2 regions of the Moraxella sp. RCAD0137 genome follow, and region 2 is predicted to be linked to the other one. Evidence: predicted binding sites of a transcription regulator. Region 2 holds the regulator's gene; the other holds the start of a gene.
The links. Region 2 encodes PhoB, which activates phosphate uptake and scavenging genes when phosphate is short. Its sites were predicted from a motif close to TGTCATNAANCTGTCATAA; they were not measured.
Positions count from the first base shown of each region.

Region 1: a site for PhoB is predicted at 4,726-4,744, ahead of AZ602_RS02235 (inorganic phosphate transporter). Genes of this name have one in related genera too.

Region 1 covers NZ_LTCC01000001.1:484,033-500,016, reverse strand. Annotated here, with positions in the region: gene ffh (signal recognition particle protein) at 1-879, shown strand, start outside; gene tsaB (tRNA (adenosine(37)-N6)-threonylcarbamoyltransferase complex dimerization subunit type 1 TsaB) at 973-1,659, shown strand; gene AZ602_RS02255 (undecaprenyl-diphosphate phosphatase) at 1,739-2,581, shown strand; gene AZ602_RS02250 (class I SAM-dependent methyltransferase) at 2,606-3,400, shown strand; gene AZ602_RS02245 (hypothetical protein) at 3,451-3,699, shown strand; gene ubiA (4-hydroxybenzoate octaprenyltransferase) at 3,712-4,638, shown strand; gene AZ602_RS02235 (inorganic phosphate transporter) at 4,841-6,430, shown strand; gene AZ602_RS02230 (hypothetical protein) at 6,710-7,255, shown strand; gene AZ602_RS02225 (hypothetical protein) at 7,356-7,721, shown strand; tRNA gene AZ602_RS02220 (tRNA-Glu) at 7,813-7,888, opposite strand; gene AZ602_RS02215 (YajQ family cyclic di-GMP-binding protein) at 8,188-8,676, opposite strand; gene rnt (ribonuclease T) at 8,714-9,385, opposite strand; gene pyrC (dihydroorotase) at 9,385-10,446, opposite strand; gene argG (argininosuccinate synthase) at 10,697-12,040, opposite strand; gene AZ602_RS02195 (L,D-transpeptidase) at 12,279-12,773, shown strand; gene AZ602_RS02190 (hypothetical protein) at 12,800-13,225, shown strand; gene AZ602_RS02185 (LysR family transcriptional regulator) at 13,264-14,241, shown strand; gene AZ602_RS02180 (FixH family protein) at 14,318-14,905, opposite strand; gene ccoG (cytochrome c oxidase accessory protein CcoG) at 15,032-15,984, opposite strand, start outside.
Region 2 covers NZ_LTCC01000018.1:11,810-27,793, forward strand. Annotated here, with positions in the region: gene AZ602_RS09080 (cation diffusion facilitator family transporter) at 124-1,023, shown strand; gene AZ602_RS10005 (transposase) at 1,229-1,378, opposite strand; tRNA gene AZ602_RS09085 (tRNA-Gly) at 2,257-2,332, opposite strand; gene AZ602_RS09090 (Ppx/GppA phosphatase family protein) at 2,452-3,942, opposite strand; gene phoR (phosphate regulon sensor histidine kinase PhoR) at 3,946-4,980, opposite strand; gene phoB (phosphate regulon transcriptional regulator PhoB) at 4,977-5,669, opposite strand; gene pstB (phosphate ABC transporter ATP-binding protein PstB) at 5,877-6,776, opposite strand; gene pstA (phosphate ABC transporter permease PstA) at 6,790-7,662, opposite strand; gene pstC (phosphate ABC transporter permease subunit PstC) at 7,674-8,636, opposite strand; gene pstS (phosphate ABC transporter substrate-binding protein PstS) at 8,728-9,864, opposite strand; gene AZ602_RS09125 (M48 family metallopeptidase) at 10,211-11,032, shown strand; gene AZ602_RS09130 (BolA family transcriptional regulator) at 11,055-11,372, shown strand; gene AZ602_RS09135 (hypothetical protein) at 11,455-11,850, shown strand; gene AZ602_RS09140 (SulP family inorganic anion transporter) at 11,854-13,551, shown strand; gene AZ602_RS09145 (beta-lactamase hydrolase domain-containing protein) at 13,666-13,998, shown strand; gene AZ602_RS09150 (RluA family pseudouridine synthase) at 14,062-14,790, opposite strand; gene trxA (thioredoxin) at 14,998-15,318, shown strand; gene rho (transcription termination factor Rho) at 15,578-15,984, shown strand, end outside.

The sequences.
Region 1 (15,984 bases), on a different contig from region 2:
GCGATGACTGGTCAAGACGCTGCCAATACCGCCAAAGCGTTCAATGATGCACTGCCACTGACTGGCGTGATTTTGACCAAGACCGATGGCGATGCCCGTGGTGGTGCGGCTCTGTCGGTGCGTGCGATTACTGGTAAGCCGATTAAGTTTTTGGGTCGTGGCGAAAAACTAGAAGCGCTTGAGTTATTCCACCCTGAGCGTATCGCACAGCGTATTCTTGGCATGGGTGATGTGCTGAGTTTGGTCGAAGAAGTCGAAGCAAAAATCGACCGCGAAAAAGCCGAACAAATGGCGAAAAAGATGCAAAAGGGCGGTGAATTTGACCTTGAAGATCTTTTGACCCAATTCCAACAAATGAAAAATCTAGGCGGTATGGCAGGTTTTCTAGATAAGATGCCAGGCTTAGGCGGTGCAGATATCCAAAAGGCGATGGCAGAAGCCAAACCAGAAGAAAAGGTCAAAGAAATGGAAGCATTGATTCATTCGATGACGCCATTTGAACGCCAAAATCCAGACAAAATCACCCCAAGCCGTAAGCGTCGTATCGCTGCAGGTTCGGGTAAACAAATCCAAGATGTCAATCGCTTGCTCAAGCAACACAAGCAGATGGCAAAAATGATGAAAATGATCAGCCGTCCTGATGGTATCGGCAAGATGATGAAAGCGGTACAGGGCTTGACTCGTGGTATGTCAGGCGGTGGTCCATTGTTTGGCAATAAAGGTGGTGATGCCAATCAAGCAGCGAATATGGCAGAGATGCAAAAATCGATGCAGGATTTGGGACTAAACCCGAACGACTTGCCAAGCATGGAAGAAATGCAGAAAAAAATGCAAGAAATGGGCGGTCAGCTACCACCACAATTCAAAAAACGCTTCTGATGCATTCATGGTATCACGACGCCCAAGCTATCATGGCTTGGGTCTTAAATTGTCGGTATAAATTGTCAGCAAAATCAGTATATAGGGTAAAACATGGCAATCTTAATGGCGTTTGATACGGTATTTGAGCAGTGTTCGGTGGCAATCGTACAAGATGGCACGGTGCTGTATCATAAGAGTGTTGCGGGCAATCGTGGGCAGACTGAGATTATCCTTGGGATGGTAGATGAGGCCTTGATGCAGACAGGCTTGTCATTAGCTCAACTAGACTGCTTGGCGTTCAACCGTGGACCAGGTGCGTTTAGCGGTATTCGCATTAATACAGCGGTGGTGCAGGCATTATCTGTCGCCAGTGATACACCCTGTGTCGGTGTGTCAAGCTTGGCTGTACTTGCCGATACTGCCTGCCAAAATGATGACTTTAAAGACAACACCGTCATATCAGCAGTGATGGACGCTCGCCAAAACCAAGTATATCATGGGCGATTTGTCACCAAAAATGGCACGCTTAACCGTGATGATGCCGATGGGATAGTCGGTGATGAAGCTTTGCTGGATTATGACAGCCATCTTATTTGTGATGTGGTCGTAGGTGATGGGGTGCAGCTCGTGCAGACTGACAATGCCCAAACTGTGCAGGTGCATCCTACGGCGGTGGATATTGCACGCCTTGGGCTGATTGACTTTTTGGCAGGCAAAGCGGTGAGTGCCGACAATGCATTGCCTGTGTATCTGCGAGATAATGCGTGGAAAACGCTGGCTGAACAGGGCAAAGCTTAAGCTTTCGGGTTTGGCTTAAGCCAAATTTCAGATTTGTGGTGTACAATACGCCGTCTTTTTATTTTTCTTAGGTTGTACTATGGATATTTTGCTGATTATCAAAGCCGTCATCATGGGTATTGTTGAAGGCATTGCAGAATTTTTGCCGATTTCTAGCACTGGCTATTTGATTTTGTCAGCGGATATGATGAATTTTTTGAGCGGTGAATTTCGCAATCTATTCATCGTTTTTATTCAGCTTGGGGCGATTTTGGCGGTCATTTATGATTACTGGGGCAGATTGTGGAATGCCTTTATCGGGCTATTGACCGGTAAGGCAGAAGGCCTTGCCAAGCCTCGCCAGCTGGGTCTTGCTTTGATTGTAGCGACCATACCTGTGATGGTGATGGGCTTTTTGTTCGCTGATGTGATTACCGAGGTGCTGTTCCATCCTTTGGTGGTGGCGACCATGCTGATCATTGGCGCGCTACTGATTATTTATGCTGAGAAAACTCCTCGTAAAATCATCGCTATCGAGGCCGAGAACATCAGCTTTAAGACCGCACTGTATATTGGTCTGTGTCAATGTCTGGCGCTCATTCCAGGCACGAGCCGTTCGGGGGCAACCATCATTGGGGCGTTGCTACTTGGTACATCACGCAAGGCGGCGACTGAGTTTTCGTTTTTCTTGGGCATTCCTGTGATTGTTGGTGCGGCACTGCTTGATTTGGTCAAACACAAAGATGCGCTACAGACCAGTAGTGACTGGATGATCTTGGCTGTCGGTACAGTGGTGTCATTCATCGTAGCACTGCTTTGTATCCGCTTGATGGTGGGCTGGGTCTCCAAAAAAGACTTTATGATTTTTGCTTGGCTGCGTATCATCACAGGCGTGGTGGTGTTGATTGCGTTTTTTGGATTTGGTTATCAGATTCAAGGCTAATCGGTGGTTAAAAAGGGGTGTGCGATGCTATTTTTTGGTGTGGATATTGAGCAGATTAAGCCAATTGAGTCACTGATCAGCACGCACGAGTTGCCGATACAGTTGGATTTTATTAAATTATCAAAACTTAATAATAAGCATCTGAATTTCGCATTTTGCGATCATCATGCCAATCAGGCATTTATCGTTGAAAAAGATAGATTGCTACTGATCCAAAAGCTAGGCGACGATATCATCAAAGTCAGCCCTGATTGGGCATCACAGACTCGTCGTGTGGTATCGGCAGGGCGTAAGTCGGAGCTTGTATTGCAGGCGTGTCGGCTCAATGCAGGCATGATGGCGATTGACGGCACAGCAGGCTTTGGGCATGACAGCCTAATACTTGCTAGCACTGGGGCGAGTGTCTTGATGCTTGAGAGTAATCCTATCATGGCGCTGATGCTGTATGCTGAATATGCTTATATGCAGGACAATCAAAATTGGCAAGGTCTATTATCACGGCTGTCTATCCGCTATGGTGATGTGCGTGATTGCAGTGATGGTGCTGATGTCGTCTATCTAGATCCGATGTTTCCCAAGGATAGCTATGATGCCAAAGTGAATAAATATATGCAAGCCTTGCACAGTTTTGTATCACCACCAACTCTTGATGATGAAAATGAGCTATTAAGCCATGCTAAATCATTATTGCACAGTGCGGATGGACGAGTGGTGGTAAAAAGACCGCTAAATGCACCTTTTTTGGCGAACGAGCCACCCATTCAGTCATGGCAAAATGACGCCATCCGTTTTGACAGATATGATGGCCAAATGCCCTGACGAAGTGGTGATGGCCAAATCGATGACTTGATGATATGAGGATAATAAGGATGGATAATTTTATTGTTTGGGCGTATTTGGGCATCAGCGTATTACTGCTTATCCAAAATTTCAATCACAAACGCCGTATCCGCACGCTTGAGGATGAGATCTTTAAGCTAAAACAGCATGAATGGCTACCATTTGCGCGGACACAGGCGCACTTACCGATGGCACAGTCAGTCAAGGCCATTCGTACACAGTTTCCTGAGCTGAGCCTAAGGCAGGCTTTGCAGCTTTATACCATCGCCAAACAGTGATTGAGTAGTAGCATGAAAAACCATCAAACAGGCGAGCCGATGACGCTTCGTGATAAGCTGACTGCATGGCTGCAGTTGACCCGATTTGACAAACCAGTCGGCACTGAGCTTTTGCTTTATCCGACCTTGTGGGCGGTGCTATTGGCGTATGTCGGTGCCGCTCGATCCATCGACTGGCTCGTGGTGCTGATTTTTACGCTTGGTGCTGTGCTGATGCGTGCAGCGGGCTGTGCCATTAATGACTTTGCTGATCGCAAGGTGGATGGACAGGTCAAGCGTACCAATGGCAGACCGCTGGCTGATGGGCGACTGTCTGCCAAGACTGCAGTAGCGACATTCGTGGGGTTGTCATTGCTGTCAGCGTGCTTGCTGTTTTTCTTGCCAGTTGCGGTGTTTTATTGGTCGCTTGGAGCGGTGGCGCTTGCATTCATCTATCCATTTATGAAGCGATACACCAATTTGCCACAGCTGGTGCTGGCAGCGGCATTTGGCTGGGCGATACCGATGGCGTATGTGGCAGTGCAGGGGCATACCGATGTGTGGACTTGGGTGCTGTTCGTCGCTTATATGTGCTGGACGGTGGCGTATGATACACAGTATGCGATGTGTGACCGTGATGATGATGTTAAAATCGGGGTCAAATCCACGGCGATTTTATTTGGTCGCTATGATGTGCTGATCATTACTTTGTTACAAGTCGGGTTTTTGGTATTGATGGCAATGGCTTTGGCGCATTATTTTGGGCTATTGTCGATGCTGTCTTTGGCGCCGGTGCTTGTGATGTTTTTTGGGATTCAATACCCTCTAATCAAAGACCGTGAGCGCTTGGCGTGCTTTGCAGCATTTCGTCACAATGCGTGGGTGGGGCGTTATGTGTTTGCGGCGATCGTTGCTCTGACACTGCTGAATTTGAACAGTGTGGCTCAATCTTATCATTGAACCAATCAAAAAAATGATGCAAACGACAAGTGATTTGATGACAGCATCCTCAAAAATTTTAGCGAAACTTGCTTAACTGTGTTAAAATGTCATCAAACTGTCATATTGTAAATTTATAATCTGCACAGATCAAATCGTTAGACGGCCACCTTAGGGAGAAAGCGCTCTGGATGGTGGTTTTTTTGTATATTTTGGCGGATTTATGGTAAATTCAGCGAAGCAAAGCACGCCAATGGCAGCCAATGTGTTTTTTGGTTTGTTGTTGGCAGGTATGAGCATTTATTTTATCCAATGGGGCCTGAACTACACCATGCATCAACAAGTGATGCTATTCATGGTGGCAAGTTTCTTTGGTATTTTTATGGCGTTCAACATCGGTGGTAACGATGTTGCCAACTCTTTTGGTACCTCTGTTGGTGCTGGTACTTTGACAGTAACGCAAGCGTTGGCAGTTGCTGCGATTTTTGAGGTATCAGGCGCGGTGCTGGCAGGTGCGGCAGTGACCGACACGATTCGCAGTGGCATCGTTGATATCAGCGGATTGGGCGTGACACCCAATCAATTCATTTATCTGATGCTGTCAGCATTGATTGCTGCGGCTTTTTGGCTATTGTTCGCCACCAAGCGCGGTTTGCCAGTATCGACGACGCATGCCATCATTGGTGGTATCGTCGGCAGCTCGATCGTGCTTGGCATCAGCATTGGCGGTACTGAGTTGGCATTTGAGACGGTGCGTTGGTCGAAGATCCGTGACATTGCTATGTCGTGGGTACTATCACCAGTACTGGGTGGCTTGTTGTCGTATATTTTATATAGCATCATTAAGAAAAACATCTTGGCTTATAATGATAAAGCCGAGATCGAAGTCAAGGCCATCAAAGCCCAAAAGAAAAGCCTTAAGCGCCAACAAAAAGAATATTTCGACACGCTTTCAGAGCATGAGAAGCTGCCATATACCAACGCCATGCTGCGCGACCAAGAGGTGTATCAGGACAGCGACTGCCAGCGTGAAGATTTGGAGACAGAATATTATCGTTCATTGTTTGAGCTTGAGCGTAAGCGCGAGAATCTGGACACACTAAAAGCCCTTAAAACTTGGGTGCCTTTGATTGCAGCGCTCGGTGCCGTGATCATGACCGCAATGGTGGTCTTTAAGGGTCTGTCTAATACTGGTCTTGAGCTATCGACACTGCAGGCAGGACTTGTGATGGGTATGCTGGGTGCGATGGTATGGCTGACGGCCTTTATTTACACCAAAACCATTCGCGGCAAGCATAAAGAGGATTTGGGCAAGGCAACCTTCGTCATGTTCAGCTGGATGCAGGTATTTACCGCGTGTGCGTTCGCGTTTAGTCACGGCTCGAATGACATCGCCAATGCGGTTGGCCCGTTCGTTGCCATCATGGATGTGATCAAAAACAATGCCATCGAAGCTAAAGCAACTGTTCCAGGCCCTGTGATGATTACTTTTGGTGTCGCATTGATCGTGGGCTTGTGGTTTATTGGCAAAGAAGTGATCCAAACCGTCGGTACCAATCTGACCGAGATGCATCCTGCCTCAGGATTTGCAGCAGAATTGGCTGCTGCTGCGGTCGTGATGGGTGCATCAAGTTTGGGCATTCCTGTATCGAGTACTCACATCCTAGTGGGTGCAGTATTGGGTATTGGTATGGTGAATAAGAACACCAACTGGAGATTGATGAAGCCGATCGGTCTGGCGTGGGTGATTACATTGCCTGCGGCGGCAGCGATCAGTGCCATCTCATTCTTGCTATTGACCAACTTTTTATAAGCCTTTTAGTGACTTAAAAGCTCTGCGATGGCAGGGCTTTTTTTGTGGGCGATCTGACAAGTAATGACTTGTCAACAGATTACCCATATTAAGAACTTCTCAAGACAGCCCGTTACGAGGATTTGAGCGAAACTGCCACCGCACTATAGGCAAACTTGGTGATACCGCTTATAATATCGATAAAAGTGTATTGAGCGGATGTCACGCTTTTAAAAAGATATTTTGGATAAATGGTGTATGGTGTAGAGTGCATATCCTATGCATTTGTAAGAGAAGTTTATGATAAAAAAATATCAAGCTCGCAAACAGGTTAAAAAGATGCTGATTAGCAGTCTTATACAATGTGTAGAATTGCTAATTCAAAACAATGCCAGCAATCAAATAATTGCCGAGCGTTTGACAGAATGGATTAACAGCCATCAAGCTGAATTGGCGGATACAATTTTTGATGAAGTTTATGATATTTTTCGATTTAAAGATTTGAGCGTTTTGGATTATCCCGTTTCCTGTACCAATCATGCAAATCTTATGTATGGACTGAAAAATTTCTTGAAATTTAAGACATGCACTGAATCATTAGCCGTGTTATTTAGAGATTGTTTAGAAGAGTTATTTTTTGTGGAAATAGACTTTGATTGCGCCAATTGTGGTGCAGGTGGACTGATTGTGGTTAAAGAAAAATCACTTGTTTATGAGTGCAGAACCTGTGGATTTTTGCAGGATTTGAACGGAAATAGATATACACCAAGTGATGTGATAACCATACCTACGACATCAGACTTAAAACAAATTGAGTCCAGCAGGGTGCGTACCACGCACTATTGATTGAATGGTTTGATGGTGCGCCGTGCGTACCCTACGTACTGGCGAAACAAAACCTGAGTATCATGAAGTTACTTATTTCAAGGTGAGCGGATAATTAAATATGGCTAAAATAAGAAAAATTTCCATACCTGTATCTATGGATGCTTTAAATAGATTAAATTACGATGTTTGCGAGAGTGGAGATTTGCTTGAAATGATTATTGAAGAATCTGAATTTGATTCTTTATTGAAAACAGGAGTATTTGCTGAAATCAATAAACAACTGGATGTATTGGTCGGTGATTACGAAGATGAATTGATTTTTTTTAAGGATTTTGAAGCGTTGGGAAAAATTCTATATGATTTTATTTGCATTAATCCAAATAATAAGGTTTTGCACAAGGTGTATTTAATTTATGAAATAGCCTGTATTCTAAAAACAGGGCTGTTAATTAGTTTTACTCCTATAAACTTGGCGTCTGCGTAGCGCATGGGGCGCACATCATACACCTAGCCATATAAGCCCCCCACAAAGAAAAACACGCTTAAGCAAATCGCTCAAGCGTGTTTTAGAATATTGGCATCCCATAGGGGATTCGAACCCCTGTTACCGCCGTGAAAGGGCGGTGTCCTAGGCCTCTAGACGAATGGGACACTAGGTTGTAAAGTCAATCTGAATCAGTTTGCTTTACCAACTTTCGGCGCTTTCACCGTTGTTCCGAAAGTGCGCACATTATAGCACAGTTTTGATGGTGGTCAAGCATTTTTTCTAATAATTTTGCCAAAATAGACAATATTTTTATAAGCAATTGATTTATAAGGATTTTAAATTGAAAAAAACCATCCATTGTAATCAGTCCAAGTTATTGATGTATCTTTGTAAAACAAAAAACCGTTCGTTCTATGATGGGGCTTACAAGCCAAGAACGAACGGTTTGATGATTTGGTATCGATCAATCTTTAAAATTATTAAATTGAAGCGGTACACCAAACGATTTTTCTTTCAAGAATGCCATTGCTGTTTGTAGATTGTCCTTTTTCTTGTCGCTGACACGCACTTTGTCGCCTTGGATGCTGGCGGCGACTTTTAGGTCGGATTCTTTGAGTGCTTTGGCGATTTTTTTAGCACTGTCGGCATCCAGACCGTCTTTTAGGTTGATGACTTGCTTGGTGTGTTTGCCTGATTGAGCCTTGTCTTGTGGGTCAAGCGACTGTAAGTCAACGCCGCGTTTGATCAGCTGTTTTTCCAAGATGGCATAGACGTTGTCCGCTTGTAGCTCATTATCCGTGGTGATGGTGATGGTTTTGGCTTTTTCGTTCAGCTCAATGCTGATGTCGCTGCCTTTAAAGTCAAAGCGAGTGGCGATTTCTTTGTCAGCATTGCCGATGGCGTTGCGGACTTCTTGAACATTTAATTCAGAAACGATATCAAAAGATGGCATATTTTTTACTCCAATTTATTCATTAAACTATTTAAAATCAACACTCTACACCATTATCATCAGTCGATGTATCATCACAAGCGACTGGCGATAGTAGCGGCGTGTGATTGACGATATGGCAAAACAGTTCGGCGGTTTTTTGGGTGTCGTACAAGGCAGAATGGGCGTGTGAATTATCAAACTCAATCCCTGCCATGATGCAAGTGCGAGCCAGCACCGTATGTCCATAGGCAAGAGCGGCAAAGCTTGCGGTATCTAGCACGCTAAAGGCATGAAAAGGCGAGTGATTTTTGCTATTGGTGCGGGCGATCGCCGCATTCAAAAATCCCAAATCAAAATGTGCATTATGCCCAACAAGGATGCACTGACGACAGCCATGTTCTTTTTTGAGTGCTTTTAGTTGCTTAAAAATACGACGCAAGGCGACTTTCTCGTCTTTGCTGATGGCTTTGCGAAATGGGCTATCAGGATTAATGCCAGTAAATTTGAGCGCGGCAGGCTCAAGATTTGCCCCTGCAAAAGGCTCAATATGTGCATTGAGTGCTTCGCCTTGGTAGAGTTTGCCGTGCTCATCCATCAAAATCGGCACGCAAGCAATTTCAAGTAGTGCATCGGTGGCGGCATTAAACCCTGCGGTCTCAACATCGACCACCACAGGCAAAAATCCACGAAAACGATTGGCAATCGTTGGTGTTACAACTTCACTCATCAGCGCACCACTTGCCAGTCGATATCCGTACCTGCCAGTAGTGGCGTCAAGGTCTTGTCACCCAAATAGTCATAATGCGATGGGACGGTTTGGGCTTGCTTGATGAGCGTGATGGTGCTGGTGTTGACAGGCAGGCCATAAAAATTGGCACCATATACCGATGCGAAGTTTTCAAGCTTATCTAGTGCATTCATCTGTTCAAAGGCGGCGGTATACAAAGGTAGGGCGTGTACCGCGCTATAACAGCCAGCACAACCACAAGCAGACTCTTTGGTGTGCGTCGCGTGTGGTGCAGAATCTGTGCCCAAGAAAAACTTCGGATTGCCGCTAGTGGCAACTTCAAGCAGACGCTGTTGATGGCTTTGGCGTTTTAGGATTGGCAAGCAGTAATAATGCGGCTTGACACCACCGACCAGTAGATGATTGCGGTTAAATAGTAGATGTTGTGGCGTAATGGTAGCAGCGACATTATCAGCTTGAGCAAGTACAAAGTCAGCAGCATCAGCGGTGGTGATATGTTCACAGACGACTTTTAGCGTTGGGAAATGTGTGATGATATCGCTTAGTACATCGTCTAAGAATCGTTTTTCGCGATCAAAAATATCAATCTCACTGTGAGTGACTTCGCCATGCACCAGTAGCGGCAAGCCAATCTCTTGCATGGTCTCAAAGATGCTGTAACGACCTTTGATGTCGGTCACGCCATCGGCTGAGTTGGTGGTTGCACCTGCTGGGTATAGCTTGACCGCTGACACGACGCCTGATGCGACTGCTGCACGGATGTCATCACTGGTGGTGTGATCGGTCAGGTACAATACCATGCGTGGGTCAAAGGCATCTTTACGAGCTTGAGCCAAATCGCTTGCCATCAGTGCATCCAAGATACGCTCACGGTAAGCCATGGCTTGTTCTGTGGTTTTGACTGGTGGTACGAGATTTGGCATACAAATCACACGGTTAAAGCTACTAGCGGCGTGTGGTACGGTGGTGGCTAGAGCATCGCCATCACGCAGATGGATATGCCAGTCGTCAGGTTGGATTAGGGTCAGAGTGGTGGTCATAAAAGGCTCGCTTGGCTGATGATCTATTGAGTAATGATTGATAAATTATACAATATTTCTCAATGAAATGGCTGAAAATCAATATCTTGTCATTATTCTAGCATGGGGCGCTTTTGTCAAGGTGTTTGCAGGATAAATTTGCTGAATAAAGGCGCTTTTGGCATCAGTGATGCTTTGCCAAAAAAAATTCCCAACCGATAACGATTGGGAATTTGATAGGTTTATACTAGGCTGATTTGCCCTAATTACCTTATTTACCTTTGTTTTCAAGCTGTGGTACGGCATTACCACCGCCTAGGCCAAGCAGACCTGATTGGACATACAGACCCAGCTTTTGGCGAGTGTCGGCGATGTCTAGGTTACGCATGGTTAGCTGACCGATACGATCTAGCGGTGTGAATGCTGCATCTTCGACTTTTTCCATCGATAGACGATCCGCTTCGTAGGTTAGGTTTGGTGATTCGGTATTTAGGATGCTGTAGTCATTGCCACGGCGTAGCTCAACAGTGACTGTGCCTGTGATGGCTTTGGCAACCCAACGCTGAGCGGTCTCACGCAGCATCAGTGCTTGTGAGTCGAACCAGCGACCTTGATACAGTAGGCGACCCAGACGCAGACCATTGATGCGGTATTGCTCGATGGTGTCTTCGTTGTGGATACCAGTCACCAGACGCTCATAGGTGATGTGAAGTAGCGCCATGCCTGGTGCTTCATAGATGCCACGAGATTTGGCTTCGATGATGCGGTTTTCGATTTGGTCAGTCATGCCAAGACCGTGGCGACCACCGATTTCGTTGGCTTTTAGGATTAGATCGACTGGGCTGTCAAATTTCTCACCATTGATGGCGACAGGTACACCTTCTTCGAAAGTGACGCTGACGGTTTCGGCTTTGACTTCAACTGTCTCATCCCAGTAGCGTACGCCCATGATAGGCTCGACGATTTTATGGCTGGCATCTAGATATTCTAGGTCTTTGGCTTCATGCGTTGCACCAAGCATATTTGAGTCAGTTGAGTAGGCTTTTTCTTTGCTCATCTTATAATCAAAGCCATTATCAATCAAAAATTGGCTCATCTCAGCACGACCGCCAAGCTCATCGATGAAAGTTTGGTCAAGCCATGGTTTATAGATTTTTAGTTCAGGATTGGCAAGTAGGCCATAGCGATAAAAACGCTCAATATCATTGCCCTTATAAGTTGAGCCATCGCCCCAGATATTGACATCATCTTCACGCATCGCTGACACCAGCATCGTGCCAGTCACCGCACGGCCGAGTGGTGTGGTGTTAAAGTATGGCATACCGCCTGTTGTCACATGAAATGCACCGCACTGAATGGCGGCGATACCTTCTTGGGCAAGCTGTAGGCGGCAATCCACCAAACGCGCCTTGATCGCGCCGTATTGTTCAGCCTTAGCAGGGATGGCGTTATAATCATCTTCATCAGGCTGACCAAGGTTGGCAGTATAAGCATAAGGTTCAGCACCTTTTTGCTTCATCCAAAGCAGTGCTGCAGAAGTGTCCAAACCGCCAGAAAAAGCGATACCAACTTTTTTGCCAGTTGGCAAATTTTGTAAAATGGTTGCATTACTCATTGCATAATCCTTGATTTATCACAAAAAGAAATAAGGTCATGGCTGATTATAACATTTTGGCAAGCGATGTGGGAATTTTTAGTGAGATTTTCTTAAAAAATGACAAATTTTAGGACAAGTTTTATAGAAATATCACCAAAATACCCAAAGCTTTGCTATACTATCAATTTTGAAAATGATGATTATTTCTTAACATGTCATCTATACGATCTACGCATGCTATCTGTAAGGGGGCGGCATGACAATTCAACTGCACATCGACACTCAGACACAGGCGCTGTACTTGATGCGTGATGGTCAGATGGTGCGAAGTTTTTTGGTTTCAACTGCCAAAAACGGCACAGGGCAAGCTGAAGGCAGTGGCTGCACACCGCTTGGTAAGCATCAGATTAGCGAAAAATTTGGTGATGGATTGCCAAATAATGCAGTGTTTGTCGCGCGTCGATTCACCGGTGAGCTGTATGATGACAATCTTGCCTGTGAGCACCCTGAGCGTGATTGGATTTTGGGTCGGATATTATGGCTAGATGGCTGCGAAGAGGGCGTTAATAAAGGCTATGATGCTAATGACATCTGCGTCGATACCAAGTCTCGCTATGTCTATATTCATGGTACGCCTGATACAGAGCCGATGGGTGTGCCGATGTCGCATGGCTGTGTGCGTATGCGTAATGAAGAGCTGGTTTGGTTATATGATCAAGTCGCTGTCGGCTGTGAAGTGATTATTAGATAATCATTGGATACTTAGGGGAAACTCAGATGAAAAAATTAGCAATAATCGTAGCGGCTGTCAGTGTTATCAGTGCCTGCCAAAGCACCGAAGGCCTTGTTATCACCAAAAAAGATGGCATGACCACCGCCGTACCAAACACTGCACCTAAGCATAGCTTGCCTGCGGATCATGCACTCAAATATGCCCCACAAGTCACCCAAAACGCCGCCGAAACAGGTAATCTGATGATCTTTTTTGAGCCATCGGACAAGGCGTCAGTGCTTGAGATGGTCAAACGCCGTGGCGATGAGCTGATTTATAGCTATGAGAATTTTAACGGCATCGCCATTCGTCCAATGTATCATCCTGTAGATGCTACCATCAGTGCTTATCAACAGCTAAAAGGCGTGCTAAGCGTACAGCGTGATACGGTGCAAAAGATTGGCTTGCCGACGCCGTCAGAGTCACAATGACGCTACGATGATGGCATAATACTTACAAGGTTGTTTTTATGAATTTACAAAAAGTCGATCTCAATTTACTGTTTTATTTAGATGTGTTACTCAGAGAAAAAAATGTCACTCGTGCTGCTGAACAGCTGGGCATCACTCAGCCTGCGATGAGTAATATTTTGCGCCGGTTGCGTTCACTGCTCAACGATCCGTTGTTGGTGCGTTCGTCCGAAGGGATGACACCGACCGAACGGGCTTTTGAGCTACAGCCGCGAGTGCGAGAAGTGCTGTCAGACATCACGACTTTACTTGAGCCTCGCACCGAGTTTCGTCCGTATAGCACCTCTCGTGTGTTTCGTATCATGACAAGTGACTATGCCGAAGCGACGCTTGTGCCACGACTGGTCAAGGCACTGCGTTCAGAAGCACCCAATGTCATTTTGGACTTTTTGACACCATCGGATGTGTCGTATCGTGATATGGAACAAGGACGGGTGGATTTGGCGATTAACCGCTTTAATGAAATCCCCCAAAGCTTTCATCAGGTCTTGGTGTGGCGTGATACATTCAGTTGTCTGTTGTCTGCTGATAGCCCTTATGCCCATCGCTTTAATCTAAAAAACTACCTAAAAGCGCAGCATGTCTGGGTATCAAAGACGGGAATGGGTGTCGGCTTTGGGGTCAATCCCGAAAAATCAGGCGGGCTAGGCTCTATCGACCAAGCATTGCAACGACTTGGTCAAAAACGCCAAATCAGCGTCTTTACCCGTCATTATCAGATGCCTGCGATGCTTGCGGCAAATAAGGATTTGATTGCGACACTACCTACTCGTGTGGCAAAACTACAGGCGGATAACAACCCGCAAATCGTCGTCAAAGAACCGCCGTTTTTTATTCCCGAATTTGAGCTGACGATGGCATGGTCACCGCTGCTTCAGCATCATCCAGCACATCGCTGGCTACGGCAGCTGATTTTGCATGTGGCGCGTCAAGTCATCGCCGAAGAAGAGCAGGCGGCAAAACATACTGACAAATAACACGACAAACAAAAAAAGATTATGTACATGCATAATCTTTTTTTGTTTGGATGAAAGATGAGTTTTGAGAATTAACTCACTCGACTTTGTCACTGACATCAGCGCGTTTATTACGCTGATCAGGCAGGTGATTGCCAGTATGATCGAAGCTTGTCAGAGGATGAAAGCTGATATTGTTGATGGGAAAAGTTTCGTGCTGCACCAAACGCCAATTATGCGCGCCATCATTTTCAATTTGCACATAATATTTGGCAGGGCTTTGATCCATCACGACTTCCCCATAATACACATTGTCAGACTGGTGCACCAAAGCGACATCGCGATCTTTGGAGATGTCGGTGGCATGCGAGATTTTGGCGCTTAGGGTTTTGGGATAGACCAAAGGCGTACCATCGTTTAGAGTATGGGTTGTTAGATTGTCGGCAGGATAATTCAACTCAAAGCGCAGGCGAGTTTTGTCGTCTTGCTGCTCAAATCGCATCACACCGCTGATGCCTAGATCGTAGGTCATCTGATCACGCGAGGCGTCTTGGTACAGTGCTTTGCCATCCATGTACCAGTCATCGCGGACGGTTGAGTCTTGTATTTTGATAGAATAATAAATAAAAAACAAGCAGACAATTACCACCAAGGCAGGCAGACCGATGACGAAAACCAATACCATGTAGTTTTTGTACCAAAGGTTGTTTGGTTGATTTGATGAAGTGTGATGCATAAGCAAATTACCAAAGAGCAAATTCAAAAACAGGCTCCATTGTAACACAATGCAGCCTGTTTTTGGTAAATGGTATTATTTGGCGTCTTTTGGTGTGTAAATGAACACATCTTGAGCTGAGGCGCTATAAGTGCCATCTTTGCTAAATACCGTGATGGTGATCGGTGTGCTGCCCACGGGCACGACATTAGGATCACCGATGATGCTAACTGGCAGATCGTAAGGTTCATTGGCCTGTAATGGCAATTCTTTAAAGCGTGAACGCAGTGTCATGCCAGCGGTATTATCGCCATCTAAGCGCACTTGATAGACTTGGCGCTCGTCCGTTTTATTGACGATTTTTAGCACATAGCTATTCTCAACCATGCCATCACGGCCGATGCTGGAGAGCTGCTTACGGTCATGGCGAATCTCCATCTCAAGTGGCGCTCGGCCGACAGCGATGAGAGCGGCGGCGATGATGGCCACGCTAAGTACGGCGATATAAGCAAAGATACGCCAGCCGATGATTTTGGTTTTTTGTTTTTCGACCAGTTGACGCTCGGTGGTGTAGCGGATCAAGCCGCGCGGATAGCCGACCTTATCCATGATCTCATTACACGCATCGATACAGGCAGCGCACTGGATACACTCGACTTGTAAGCCATTGCGGATATCGATACCGGTCGGACAGACTTGTACACACATGGTGCAGTCCACGCAGTCGCCATAGCCTTCAGGGTGGCTGTCTTTTTTGCGCGCACCACGCGGTTCGCCACGCTCATAGTCATAAGAGACGATCAAGGTGTCTTTGTCAAACATCACCGACTGGAAACGGCCATAAGGGCAGATGTACACGCACATATGCTCACGCATGTAGCCTGCGTTGATGTGGGTAACGAAAGTGATGATCAAAAAGAAAATCCAGCTCATCTTGCCCCATTCCATAAAGAATAGGGGATTGCCGTTCAAGATTAATGTGTCAACGCCGACAACCAGTGACATAAAGGTCAAAGCCGTCACAATCGAGAACACGCCCCAGATCAGAT
Region 2 (15,984 bases):
AAGACATGTGCAGGTGATACTGAGTATTGCCTGTATTTTTTTATCAGGACATAATCAGGGTAATGGTGCGCTGTGCACACCCTACTGTACTGCTCATCATAAATAGAATAAGGAAAATATTTTATGTCAGAACATCATGATCATAGCCATGCGGTTGTTACTGAAGAAAATAGTAAGAAGTTAATGGTTGCCTTAGGTTTAACGACTACTTTTTTAATAGTAGAAGTTGTCGCTGCTTTTATTACCCAAAGTTTGGCTTTGTTATCTGATGCAGCTCATATGTTTACTGATGTAGCCGCTTTAGCTATTGCTCTTGCCGCTATCAAAATTGGTAAAAAAGCCGCAGATGATAAAAGAACTTTTGGCTATCAGCGATTTGAAATTTTAGCGGCTCTGTTTAATGCGGTGATGCTTTTTGTGGTAGCAATATATATTGTATATGAAGCTTATCAACGTTTTACGAACCCTGCTGAAATTCAAAGTGTTGAAATGATGATTGTCGCGGTCATTGGTTTGGTCATAAATTTGATTTCAATGAAAATCCTTTCTGCTAGTGCTGAAGGAAGTCTAAATATAAAAGGTGCATATTTAGAAGTTCTTAGTGATGCTCTAGGATCGATAGGCGTGATTATCGGAGGAATAGTTATTTATTTTACCCAGTGGATGTGGGTTGATACCGTAATCGCTGTGTTAATTGGCTTCTGGGTCTTACCTCGAACTTGGATTTTATTAAAACAAAGTATTAATATTCTGCTTGAAGGAGTTCCTGATGAGATTGATATTGAGTCGTTAAGAAATGATTTATTGAAGCTAGAGGGCGTTGAAGGGATTCATCAGTTGAAAGTCTGGGCTATATCCTCAAAAAATATTCATTTAACTGCTCATTTGGTTGCTCCGAATAGCAATACAGATCAACTCTATCAAAAGGCCTTAGAAGTTCTAAAACATAATCATAATATTACTGAAATTACGTTACAAATAGAAAATACGAAATGTAATACATTGAACCAACATAAACACTAATTTGGACTTTAGTCTTCATATAGATGTTTTGTGTAACTTTAAAGTATACCCTAAAGTAACAATCTAAAAGTTCTTAAAAACATGTAACATTTAAATGATTTTTAATCATAAGTAACTTGTAACTTTGGTATTAAAGATTTATAATTTACGGAATTGTTCATTTTTATCCATTTGGGGCGTAAAAAGTAAAAGGCCAAAAAGTAGGTTATGTGCGAGTCAGTGCGTAGGGTGCGCACGGCGCACCATTGAAACAGATTTGCTTAGCAATATCAACAACACGCTGATTTTGTTCTTCTATGGGTTTGACCATTTCTAGTTTAAATTCTTTGCTGTACTGCTTACGCTGTTTTGTCATGAGAGATTACTCCTAGTTTGTGGTAGTATAACCTCTAATGGGGCGTCTGGGAATATTATAATGGTGCACATCAATGTTAAGACTGGTGCCGATATTATACGCCAAATCACCGTTTTGCCCATAACTGTGGCGGCAGTTTCGCCTTGATGATTATGATGGAATATTTCGTGGTTTAGGGTTTCTGCGACTCATATAACCTTACGTCATTATTGCGTTGCAATTCACATCTAGCAACTCCACCAAGTTGTTCTATGTGGATATTGGTGTATTTTAATAGAGCATCTATTGAATAGTTGTACGTTACAGGATGCCAATACATCAAAAGACAAATAGAGACAACAATAAATATAATGTTGGTGGTTGATTTTTTGCGTTTAAAGAAAAACCAAAATAAGAAAAATAAAAAATTTAACAAAAACAAAATAGAGGATAACAGTAGGGCGACACCTACGGAGCTGTCCTGATAAATACATATTCCCTCGGAAATACCCCAAGAATCATACCTATTTAGAAAGAAAAATATAAGAAAACAAATGCAAATAGACAATACAGTATTGATTATTTTCATTTTATCAACTCTTTTATTCTGGACTTTCTTTTTAAGATACTGTCTGCGTATGAGGTATTTTGCATAATTTCTTCCTTTGTTAACTCCAGCCCTCGATTATATCTGGTACCAGCAATTCTAATATGTTCATCGCCCTGTACTGGTACAATGCCAGATGCCTTGGTATCACCTTGTTAGTGTCAGGTCCACATTGATGTCAAAGCCTTTGTTTTGGCTGTATTCGGTGGCTATCAGGTCTTGGGTAGTCAGGGTGTTTGTAGTTTTAAACAACAAAAAAGCCCAAACCGTTCGATTTGGACTTTTTAAAATTTGGAGCGGGAAACGAGATTCGAACTCGCGACCCCAACCTTGGCAAGGTTGTGCTCTACCAACTGAGCTATTCCCGCTGATCAGCATTCGCTGTATGGGTGCGTATTATACAGGATAATTATCACGCGTCAAGCATTTTTTTAATTTTTTTGGAAAATTTTTCAAAATTATTGGCTTGCAGCGTGATGCGGCAAGATTAAGCGCCCATCACAGTCAGCTCAATGCCCCATTTGGCGAACCAATGCGCCTCGTCTTGGATGTTGATGACACAAGCTTGATGCTCAGGCCGATCAATCTTGACAGTGATGCGCCAGCGCTTATCATCGACGGCAAGCTGTATCTGCTGCTTACTCAGCTCAAAGCGGCCATAATTGGCGACCACTGACAGCCGCAATAGTAGCGCCAGATAGGATAATGCCACGCCACCAGCTTTGATGACCCGATCGCAGTCATCCATATTGATGGCTCGGCGATGATAGCGCACCAACAGTGACAGCTTTTCTTGGTCGGTGCGAGAAAACCCTGCCATATCGGCATGCCTAAGCAGATAGCTGCCGTGCTTATGATAGCCGCTGTGACCGATGGCCAAGCCCACTTCGTGCAAAAGCGCTGCTCTTTTTAGCATTTGCTCGCCGTCTGCTGGCAGCGACAGGGTGCTTTGGACTTGATTAAATAGTTGAGCGGCGGTTTTGGCGACGCGTTTGGCTTGTTTTTTATCCACCCCAAAGCGATCAATAATCGCCGCCACACTGTCATCACGCACATCATGAAAATCCATGCGTGACAACATGTCATACATCACACCCTCACGCAGCGCACCATCACAATAACGCAAAAGACGAATCCCAAAGACCTTCATGATCGCCAATAAAATCGCCACGCCTGCTGGGAAAATGGCCTTTCGATGTGCTTTTACGCCCTCCATCTCAATCTCATTGACATGCGCGCAGGCGATGAGTGAGGCTTTGAGCTGCTCGACACCTGCCAGCGTGATCTCTTCACCCAAGCCAAAGCCAGCCAGCGCCTGTCCGATGGTCTTGATGGTGCCTGATGAACCCAATGCCTCATCAAAGCCTGTTTTTTTATATAGACTGGCGAATTTGATGACTTCTTTTTGGGCGGCATAAATCGCCTTTTCAAAAGCCAATGCGCTGATCACCCCATCCCCAAAAAACTGCTGACTAAAGCTGACTGCGCCAATTTGGGTGCTTTCGGTCAACAGTGGTGTGAAATTCTGGCCGATGATCAGCTCAGTTGAGCCGCCGCCGATGTCCACCACCAGTCGCTGCTTATTACTCGGACAAGTATGCGCTACACCCAAATAAATCAACCGCGCTTCTTCGCGCCCTGAGATGATCTCGATGGGTGCAGGCAAAATATCATTGGCATGCGCGATGAAAGCTTGGCTGTTTGCCGCACGGCGTAGGGTGTTGGTCGCCACCACACGCAGATGCGCGCTGTTGACATCCCCAAGTCTGCCAGCAAAGCGCTGCAAGCACTCAAAGCCGCGCTCCATCACCGCAGGCGACAGCTGATTGTGCGCATCAAGCCCCATCGCCAGCTGCACTTTTTCGCTCATCGATGCCACGCGCTTTAATTGATCACCGTGTCGCTCTGCGATGGCCAAATGAATGCTGTTAGAGCCGATATCAACAGCGGCAAATCGTTGGGTGTCTGATAACGGCATGAGTCATATCGCCTGTGTCTGTGTGCTGATGATGTGGCTGCTTGGGAAGATGATGCGAAAAGTCGAGCCTTGCCCCTCTTTTGAGATGACTTGCAGTCTGGCATTGTGCTTATTAAGCACATGTTTGACGATGGCAAGCCCAAGCCCTGTGCCGCCTGTGGCACGACTGCGCCCACTGTCCACACGATAAAATCGCTCGGTAAGCCTGCCGACATGCTCCTCGCTGATGCCGATGCCATTATCCGTCACGCTCAAATGCACCTCTGCACCCACTTCCTCATAAATAATGTCAATCTCCCCACCCGCTGGCGTGTATTTGATGGCATTGAGTACCAGATTACTGATCGCGCTGTACAGATACGCCTCGATGCCTAGGATGTTCTTATCGGTGTCCAGATGCACATCGATCAGATGTCCTGCTTGATTGCTGGCTTGAGCTTGATCAAATACCTGCATCAACAGGCGCGGCATGTTCACTGCCATCATCGGCTTGGTCTCATCGCTTTCAAGGCGAGATAGCATGAGCAGATCGTTAATCAGATCATTCATGCGTACCGCTTGCTCTTGCATGAGCTTTAGGCCGCGCATCCATGCAGGCTTAATGTCCTCAGCCATGGTGAAATTTTCAAGATAACCCAAGATCACCGTCAATGGCGTACGCAGTTCGTGCGAGACATTGCCCACAAAGTCGGTGCGCATCTGCTCAAGCTGCTGCATGCGCGTGTGATCTTTGATGACGATGCTGACTTGGGATTGGTTCAGATAAACCGCAGTCAGCTGCAATAAGCTGCCTGTCAGATCCTGATGTTGGTAGAGAGTTAATGATGGCTCGGTCGCAGTCAATCGACCAATCTGCTGACAAAAATCCGCCCCAAAATAATCGATGCCAGACATCAGATCATCATCTGTAATACCCAAGAGCGATCTGGCAGTTTGGTTGATAAAATCAATCGCCCAGTCAGTCGTATTGATGATGGTGATGCCATCATTGAGTGCGTGTAAGACTTGCTTAAAATCGACATCAGCTTGGCGCATCATCGTTGATCCGAAAAGCGATAACCTGTGCCGCGCACCGTCTGGATCAGCGTATCAGCACCGAACGGCGCCAACAGCTTACGCAGGCGTCTGATATGCACATCGACTGTACGCTCATCGATATACACATTGCCGCCCCAGACAGCATCTAAGATCTGCGCTCGGGTATAAGCGCGCTCGGCATGTGTCACAAAAAAGCACAACAAGCGATATTCGGTGCTACTCATCACCACCTCCTCGCCATCGGCCATCACGCGCTGACTTGCGGTATTGATGGTGAGGTTGCCTGCCTGCATCGACTCTTTGCCCATGCCAGCGCCCGTGCGACGCAGCACCGCCTTGATGCGACTGATCAGCTCACGCGTGCTAAATGGCTTGGTGATATAATCATCAGCGCCAGCATCTAGGCCATAGACCTTATTATCCTCCTCACCTTTGGCGGTGAGCATGATGATGGGAATATCGGCGGTGGTTGGGTTTTTTTTGAGCCTGCGCGCAAAATCGATGCCCGATTCGCCATGCGGCATCATCCAATCAAGTAAGATCAAATCTGGCGCCTCATCAACGACGGCAATATAAGCGCCTTGGGTATCGAACGCCTGCACCACCGAAAAATCCGACAGCTCCAGTGTATTGGCGATCAGCTCATTGATAGCAGGCTCATCTTCCACAACCAAGATTTTTGCACTCATAGAGGGCAGACTCCCTAACATATCCTTTGGATACAACAAATAAGGTTTTTGTGTATGAAATCGGGTAGATTGTAGCATAAATCTTCTTTCCTGACAGCCATCAATGAGGATTTGTATGAATCTGGTTTTAAGGTTGGCAGATGCGGCACTCGATCCCATTGAACCGAGTGCGCTTGGCAAAAAAACTTCGGATGCTGCTACAGCTGATTAGCCATGGCGGCCAGCGATGTAGTCAGCGGTCGCCTGCACTTTTGGCGCATTGAAGATTTGTTCGGTTTTGCCCATCTCGATCATATCACCCAAATACATATAAGCGGTGTAGTCCGAGCAGCGCACGGCTTGTTGCATGTTATGCGTGACGATGGCGATGGTGTAGTCTTGTTTAAGATCATGGATCAGCTCTTCGATGGCGCCTGTTGAGATCGGATCGAGTGCCGATGTCGGCTCATCGAGTAGCAAAACCTCTGGACGGGTAGCAACAGAACGCGCGATACACAGACGCTGCTGCTGACCACCTGAGAGCGACAGGCCAGACTTTTTCAGCTTATCTTTAACTTCATTCCACAGTGCTGATTTTTGTAGTGCCCATTCCACGCGGTCATCCAGCTCAGACTTTGACAAATTTTCATACAATTTTACGCCAAAAGCCACATTGTCATAGATTGACATGGCAAATGGCGTTGGCTTTTGGAATACCATACCGACGCGTGCACGCAGCAAATTGACATCGATGCGACTGTCTAGGATGTTTTGGTCATCTAAGATGATCTCGCCAGTGGCACGCATGCCAGCATACAGATCATACATGCGGTTTAGGGTGCGAAGCAAGGTAGATTTGCCACAGCCTGATGGCCCAATAAATGCGGTGACTTTTTTGTCGGCGATGTCTAAGTTGATGTTTTTAAGCGCCTTATAATCACCATAATAAAAGTCCAAATTACGCACCTGCACCTTGGCGGCAGTCTGCTCTTGAGTTTGGATTTGGTTTTTGCTGTCAACTTGACTGCCTGTAAACAAAGTATTCATGGTAGGATTGATGCTTTGGTTGAATGTATTCATGATAATTTTCCTCAAACGGTATGCTAAATTCGATCCCAAATCGGGCATCGCTATGGCTGAATTAATGGGCTTTGGCGGACAATGCACGGGCGATGATATTCAATAGCAGCACCGCAAAAGTGATCAATAAAGCCGCCGCCCAAGCCAGCGCATGCCAATTTTCATAAGGACTCATGGCAAATTGGTAAATGGTGTTTGGTAAGTTTGCCATCGCCTGAGACATGTCTGTGCTAAAGTATTGGTTATTAAGCGCGGTGAACAATAACGGTGCTGTCTCGCCTGCGATGCGCGCAAAGGCCAATAGCACACCTGTGATGACGCCTGCTTTGGCTGATTTTAGGGTGATCGAGCCGACCAATTTATACTTGGGTGCGCCCAATGCATAGCCTGCCTCGCGCAAATTATTCGGTACCAGTAGCAGCATGCTTTCGGTGGTACGAATCACCACAGGGATGACAATGATGGCCAACGCCACAACGCCCGCCCAGCCCGAAAAGCCGCGCCCTTGCACCATCAATGCAAACACGAATAGGCCGATGACGATCGATGGCGCTGATAACAGGATGTCATTCATAAAACGCGTGGCACGACCAAGCCAGCCACCTTGATCAAACTCTGCCAAGTACACACCTGTCAAAATCCCGATCGGCGTACCCAGCGCAAGGCCTGCAAATGAAATCATCACCGAACCGACGATGGCATTTCTAAGACCACCCTCTGCCATCGGTGGTGGCGTATCTAGGCTAAATACAGGCATCGTCATCAAGCCTTGAATGCCTTGGGCAAATAAAGTCACCAAAATCCAAGCCAGCCAAAACAAGCCAAACACCATCGCCAACGCTGTCAGGCTCATGGCAATGCGGCTCATGGCACGGCGGCGATGATATTTTGGTAGATGAATGCGGCTGGTGAATGCCGATTTTTCACTAATCATGGTACTTATCCTCATCTTCCAGCTTGTTTGTCAATTTTCATCAGCATCAGCTTCGATGCTGATAAAACGATGAAACTGATCACAAATAGAATCAACCCCAGATGCAGCAACGATGACAGGTGCATCTCGCTAGAGGCTTCAGCAAATTCATTGGCCAGCGCCGAGGTGATCGAGACACCTGAGGTGAACAAGCTGGCATTGATGTTAAAGGTATTACCGATCAAAAAAGTCACCGCCATCGTCTCGCCAAGTGCACGACCCAGACCCAAGATCAAGCCACCAACGACGCCGACTTTGGTATAAGGCAGCACCACTTTGGTCACCACCTCCCAAGTCGTCGCGCCCATGCCATAGGCCGATTCTTTGAGCATATCTGGCACCACCATAAAGACATCACGCATGGTGGCTGCGATGAATGGAATGATCATGATGGCAAGCACAAGACCTGCGGTAAATAGACCGATACCAATCGGTGCGCCCACGAACATTTGGCCGATGATTGGTAAGCTTGCCAAATTATCAATCAACCACGGCTGCACTGTTTCACCAAACCAAGGGGCGAACACAAACAAACCCCACATGCCATAAATGATCGATGGAATGCCAGCGAGCAGCTCGATGGCGATGCCCAGCGGTTTTTTCAAAAAATTTGGGCAAAGCTCAGTCAAAAACACCGCAATCCCAAAGCTGACTGGCACAGCGATCACCACAGCGATGATCGAGGTCACCAGCGTGCCATAAATCGGCGCCAAGGCACCAAATTCACCAGCGACGGGATCCCAATTACTACTGGTATAAAAACTAAAGCCAAACTCACGAATGCTCGGCAGCGCCCCGATCACCAGCGATACCATGATACCGCCTAAGGTCAAAAGCACCAGTAATGCTGACAGCTTGGTCGTCCACACAAAGGCGCCATCCAGACGCTTTTGGCGCGCAAGCTTATTCATCAGGGCTGATTGTTGGTTGGTCATGTGGAAATTTCCTGTAAATCCTCTGACTGATTTGCCACTTAGACAATGGGCCTGTCTGACGACAAGCCGCATTGTGATCATTTATTATGGATTATTGTGCGTACACAGCGTTGCCATTGGCATCTTTGATCTCATTCCAGCTGGCCTTAAATAGGCTCACCGCTTGATCGCTGAATGGAACATAATCCAGATCCAGTGCCGACTGATCACCATTGGTGTAAGCCCAGTCAAAGAACTTCAGTACGCCAGCGACTTGCTCTGGGTTTTCTGGGTTTTTGTGTACGATGATAAAAGTGGCAGCAGCGATTGGCCATGCGCCTGCGGTCGCTGAGTTGGTCAAGACTTGGTTAAAGCCAGGTGCTTGTGACCAGTCGATGTCACCAGCGGCCGCAAAGCTGTCTGCTGATGGCTGTACAAATTCACCGGCAGCATTTTTCAGTGCCACATGCGCCATGCCATTTTGTTTGGCGTAGGCATATTCAACATAGCCGATTGAATTTTTGATACGGCCAACATAGCTTGCCACGCCTTCGTTACCTTTACCAGCAGCACCTGATGCAGCGGTTGGCCATTTGATGGCTTTATCTACGCCCACCGAGCTTGCCCAGTCGGTCGAGACTTTATTTAGATAATCGGTAAAGTTAAAGGTCGTGCCAGAACCATCTGAGCGAAATACCGTGGTGATGTCAGCATCTGGCAAGGTCAACTCTGGATTTAGGGCAGTGATGGCAGCATCATTCCACTTGGTGATTTTACCAAGGTAGATATTCGCCAAAGTCTCGCCATCTAATTTTAGTGCGCCAGGCTCGATGCCATCGATGTTCACCACAGGGACGACGCCACCGATGACAGTTGGGAACTGTACCAGATTTTCTGCGGTCAGCTCTTCTACTGTCAATGGCGCATCCGATGCACCAAAATCAACGGTCTTGGCGATGATTTGCTTGATGCCGCCAGATGAACCGATAGACTGGTAGTTCACTTGGCCGCCGGTGGCTGCACGGAAATCCGCTGACCACTTAGCATAAATAGGCTGTGGGAATGATGCGCCTGCGCCAGTGATATTGATGGCGACTTGCTCGGTGGCAGCAGGGGCGCTGTCAGCAGGTGCGGCGGTGGCTGGTGCTGGCTCTGTGGTTGTTTGTTGTGCAGTGTTGTTATTACCACAAGCGCTCAAAGCGATGGCTGCAACGACAGACAAGCTGATCAGTTTTAGATTGGTTTTCATCATGACTCCATGAATAAAGTTGGATAATTAAAAAGGAGGTTATCACTAAAGTTAAGCGTATTTTAGTGAGATCAGATGACGATTTGATGACTGATCAATGACGGTTTTGTGAAAATTAGATGACAGTTTTATGACAACACCCCGCCACGCAAGATTACCAAGATCAGACTTCAGCCATCACAAGATCTTTCTGTGGAATCAGAGGATAAATTTGTGAATTTTTGTTGTTTTGGCTAGGATTTATGACAGGCTTTGGTTTATAATCGCTACAATAGATAACAACCGTTCATCTGTATGATGAACTCAGTGATGCTTGCCCATATGGCAAATAAAAAGGATGATGACGATGAATACACTCAAAAAAGGCCTACTGACTGTCACTTTATCGGCAGCGGCGATCGCGCCCATTGCTGGCTGTAGCAGCACGACAAGCGCAGGCGCAGTCGGTGCTGATCGCAAGCAGCTGTTACTCGTGTCAAGTCAACAGATTCTACAACTCTCAAACCAAGCGTATCTTGAGACCATCAATGCTGCGCGCGCTAAGGGCAAGCTTGACACCAATTACGCCCAAGTGCAGCGTCTGCGCCGCATCGCCAATCATCTGATTCCACAGACTGCTGTACTGCGCCCCGATGCCACCAGCTGGGATTGGAAAGTACATGCCATCACCGACAATCAAATCAATGCCTATGTGATGCCGGGTGGCAAAATCGTCTTTTATACTGGCATCATCGAGCGTCTAAACCTCACCGATGCTGAGATCGCTGCCATCATGGGTCATGAGATGGCGCATGCACTGCGCGAACATTCACGCGAAAAAGCCAGTCGCGGCGTCGCCACCTCGAGTGCCATCGGTATCGCTGCCAGCGCCCTTGGACTCTCCAGCGGTCAAGCACAGTTGGTTGGCTTGGCAGGCGATTTGGGTCTGAACTTGCCGCACTCACGCACCCAAGAAGCCGAAGCTGACCGCATCGGGCTTGAGCTGATGGCGCGTGCAGGCTACAACCCTAATGCCGCGATCAGCCTATGGCAAAAGATGCAAGCATCAGGCGGTGGTTCAATGCCGCAGTTTTTGAGTACGCACCCAAGTTCAGCTAACCGCATCAGTAACTTACAAGCCTTGGTGCCGACAGTGATGCCGCTGTACGAAGCCGCCCCAAAACGCTAATACGACCAAGCCGAGACTGACGATGACAAACACCACCACCGCCCTACAATCTGCGATGGCTAGCCTTAGCCCCACCCATCTGACGCTAGAAAATGAAAGCCAGATGCACGCAGGGTATTTTGAGGGCAAAGAAAGCCATTTTAAATTGGTGATTGTAAGTCAAGCCTTTGATGGGCTGCGTTTGGCTGCTCGCCATCAAAAAGTCTATGCCGAAGTCGCCCCGTACCTGACAGCCAATGGCGGTACGGTGCATACGTTGGCGATTCATGCTTATACGCCTGATGAGTGGGCAGGCATGACGCAGGCGCCTGACAGTCCGCTGTGTGCGTCCCGCCGTTAACTATTTTTGGGCTTTGCCCGTGTTGGCTTGGTAGGCTTAATATGCGTACCAAGCGTTTTTTCCTTGATATCAAAAGGTGTTTATGAAAGCATTATTCATCGCAGGCATCGCTGCTACGACTGTTTTGGCAGGCTGTGCCACCACAGGTCAAGTTGCTCCGCAATATGTCAATCCAACGACTTACCAAAACTATGACTGCAATACCTTGCAATCAGAAGTCAATCGTGTCACCAAATTGGTTGAACAAACTCAAAACCAACAAATTGGCCTATCATCAACAGGTGTTGGCATCGGCATCACTGGCGGTCGTCATGGCATCTATCCAACCATCAGTCTCGGCATGGGTAGTGGCAGCAGTCAGCGTGCCACCAAGCAAAATACCCTATCTCGCCTATACGGTGAGCATGATGCGATGATCGTCACCGCTCGCCAAAAAGGCTGTGCCTTTGCTCAAGGTATCAAAATCTACGGAGAATAATCCATGAGATTGCAAAATCTACTACCCAACTGGGTTTTGCAATTCATCGACTCACCTCGCACCGCCATCCCTGAAGTCTATGCAGGACTGATGATGGCGGTGCTTGTCATTCCCCAAAGCCTAGGCTATGCTGCCCTAGCAGGCTTGCCACCCATCATGGGTCTGTATGCGTCCATCGTACCTGTGATGGTTTATGCTTATATCGGCTCAAGCAGTGTCTCAGCCGTTGGGCCTGTCGCCATCACCGCCATCATGACCGCTGGTGCTTTATCAAACTATGCCACGGGTAGCTTGCAGTATGTTTCACTTGCCACCACCTTGGCATTGATGGTTGGGGTGATTTTGTGGCTGGGCAGCCTGATTCGCTTGGGCTGGATCATGCAGTTCGTCAGTCGTGGTGTGGCAGCAGGCTTTATCAGCGGCTCAGCGGTGCTGATTATCATCAGTCAGTTTAAGAATCTGCTGGGCATCAATATCAATACCGATAGCCTGATTTCACTGACGACCAGCATCTATCAAAATACTCAGCCGATTCATCAGCTCACCTTGGCGATTGGACTTGGGGCGTTGGCATTGCTCATCATCAGTCGCTATGGCGAGCGGTGGGTGTGGGGTTGGCTACCGACACGGCTGATGGGCTTTGGCAATCGGCTGTTTGTGATTCTTTTGGTTACCTGTAGCATTTATTTGAGCGTGCAGTATCAGCTTGGCGAGCTTGGAGTGCGAGTGTTGGATGCACCACCGGCAGGCCTTATGATGCCAAAACTGCCGATATTTGGCATCAATACGCTCATTGAGCTGTTGCCATCAGCATTATTGATTGCCTTGATTGCTTTTATCTCAAGTAGCACCATCTCAGCACAATATGCCAGAGTGCGTGGCGAATCGTATGATGCCAGCCAAGAGATGAAAGGGCTTGGTTTTGCCAATATCGCAAGTGGACTGTTTGGTGGCTTTGTGGTGGCAGGTGGGATTTCTCGCACCAGTCTCAACTTATCGGTGGGCGCCAATTCGCCTTTGGCATCGCTCATTTGTGCTGTTGGTATCTTATTGATTTTATTGTTTTTTGGTCAGTATTTGGCAGGACTGCCTTATGTCATTTTGTCGGCGGTGATTATCAGCTCAGTCTTTAGTATGATTGATACCAAGACACTGATGGATGCGTGGCGATACGATCAAGCGGATGCTTTATGCTTTGTATTGACTTTTGGTACGGCGATCATCTTTGGGCTCAATGTTGGCTTGGTGGTTGGTCTGCTTGCCAGTTTTGCGATGATGGTATATCGCACACACCAAGTGCATATCGCCGTGTTGGGACGAGTGGGCGACAGCGAGCATTTTCGCAATATCCATCGGCATACGGCGACGACTTATACAGGCTTGCTGTTATTACGCATCGATGAGAGTCTGTATTTTGGTAATGCCCAAACCGTGCACGCACAGCTGACTCGGCTGATGGCGGATGAGACGATTGATGATATTGTACTGATTATGACAGCGGTGAATCATGTCGATTTATCCGCCCAAGAGATGCTTTATGACTTTAATCAAGAATGTATCAAAGCAGCTAAGCGGCTGCACTTTGCCGAAATCAAAGGCCCTGTGATGGATGTGCTTAGGCATAGTGCGGTGATTGAACAGCTGTCAGGGCAGGTATTTTTGAGTGTCAATCAGGCGGTGGCATCGCTCAAACACTCATAAGCTTATGCCAAATCAAGATTGCAAAGCGATTGGGATTTCGCTAATATATTCAAAAATTGAAAATCACATAGATTATAAAGTCATTTTTGGAATATTTATTTGCGGAAAATTGCCATGTCTCATCACGCCATCACACTGTATAAGCAAATCCACCCAAGCCAATGCCAAACCCTTGCCAATCTTGGCTTCAAAAGCCTGATTAACTTACGCTTTGATGATGAAATTGAGCATCAGCCAAGCCATAAGAGCATTCAGCACAGTGCCGAAGCTGTGGGTATTTGCTATGCACATCTGCCGATTGATGGCTCAGAATGTGTAGATAAGGCAAAAGTGGCAAGCTTTGCTCGGCTAATCAATGAGCTACCTAAGCCTGTGATGGTGTTTTGTGGAACAGGCGCACGAGCCAAACGCTTGTATCAGTGTGCTTTGATCTCTGGACTGATATGATTGTTCAAAAAAATGCCTGCATCCCACAAGATGACAGGCATTTTTTTGGGCATGGATATGATGCTAAAATGGCACATCACTTTGCCAATCCATCCATACGCCATGCGTGGGGTGCTTTAGGCGTAGTTTGTGGGCGTGTAGGTTAAGTCGTGGCGAGAGTGCCAAGGCAGTATCTTCGGCATAAATCGGATCGCCAATCATCACATGGCCGATATGCACCATATGCACTCGAAGCTGATGACTGCGGCCTGTGATGGGCTTTAACGCCACTCGAGTGACTGGGTGCGATTTGCCCGTGCTGTCTTGGCGTAGTTCGTGATGCAGTACTTCATAGTGTGTCAAGGCGCGCTTATCCCAATGCATATCTACGATGTGTCGCGGCTTGGTTGATGGCTCATAGCGAACTGGCACATCGATGACGCCTTTTTTATCATCCATCACGATGCTGCCTATGACCACCGCTTGATATTCTTTTTGGGGAATGCGGTCAATGAACTGCTTGCTGATATGCGTCTGTGCATCACTGTGCTTGGCAAAGATAATCAAGCCTGATGTGTCCATATCTAGTCTGTGGATGAGCTTGACTTCAGGGTTCACTCGTAGCAGTCGAGATTGCAAGCTGACCTTGAGTAGTCGCCCATCGACGCTCAATAGTCCAGCAGGCTTATCCAGTACCCAAATATCATCATCTTCATAAATGGTGATGGATTTGACAAAATCTTGAAAAAATTCAATCGGTTGGCTATTTTCACGCTCATTCATCTGAGCGATATCAGCATCAGTTAGGGTCATAATCAGTTCAATCAATCGGTATCTTTGATAAATTCAATCGCCGCCATCAAGCCTTTGGCGATAAAGCCTGTTATTATAGCATGACTGATGCCAAAAGGCGTGTTTTCATCACAGGTGGCGGTAGGGCTTGAAATTTATCGCCATCATGACCATCTATGTGCTATACCCAATATATTTTTTGAATTTTTTTTGAAAAGGTAGAAAATTATGTCAATCGTAAATGCAACCGATGCCAGCTTTGATGCTGAAGTTCTAGGTTCTGATGAAGTGGTTTTGGTCGATTTTTGGGCAACTTGGTGTGGTCCATGCCGTCAAATCGCCCCAATCCTAGAAGAGCTTGCTGATGATTATGCCGGCAAAGTCAAAATCGTCAAAGTCGATGTCGATGCCAACCCAGAATCGGCAGCGCGTTTTGGCATCCGCAGCATCCCAACGCTATTTGTTTTCAAAGGCGGTGAGCGTGTTGAAGCGGTCGTTGGCGGCCGTCCAAAATCAGAATTTGCAGCACTGCTAGATAAGCATCTGTAATCCATCTGCTAAGATTTGCCCGATTTGATCATCAAGTCGGGTTTTTCATTGGCTGCTAATCAGTGATCCTTTGGTCAGCATAGGCAGGCTTTCTTGATTTCGCCTTTTTATGCACAAATGCTTGACAACGCCGTGATTTACCCTTAATATGATGCCACCTGCAATCCCCTTCTTTCGATTGCATTTTTTCTTTTTTTATCCCAAGCCATTCATCAATCCGCACCAATCTGGATGCGTTACTCTTACACGCTACCTATCTATGAATCTAACCGAATTAAAACGAAAATCCGTTGGCGAACTGCTTGCCATCGCTGAAGCCATGGGTCTTGATAATATGGCTCGTAGCCGCAAACAAGACATCATTTTTGCCATCCTAAAGACACACGCACGCAACGGCGAAGCCATCTATGGTGATGGCGTCCTTGAGATTTTGCCTGACGGCTTTGGTTTTTTGCGTTCATCCGAAGGCTCATATTTAGCTGGTCCTGATGACATCTATGTCAGCCCAAGCCAAATCCGCCGCTTTAACCTACAAACGGGCGATTCTATCGCAGGTCAGATCCGCCCGCCCAAGGATTCTGAGCGTTATTTTGCACTACTTAAGGTCAGCGAAATCAACTTTGACACCCCTGATCGCAGCCGTCACAAGCTGATTTTTGAAAACTT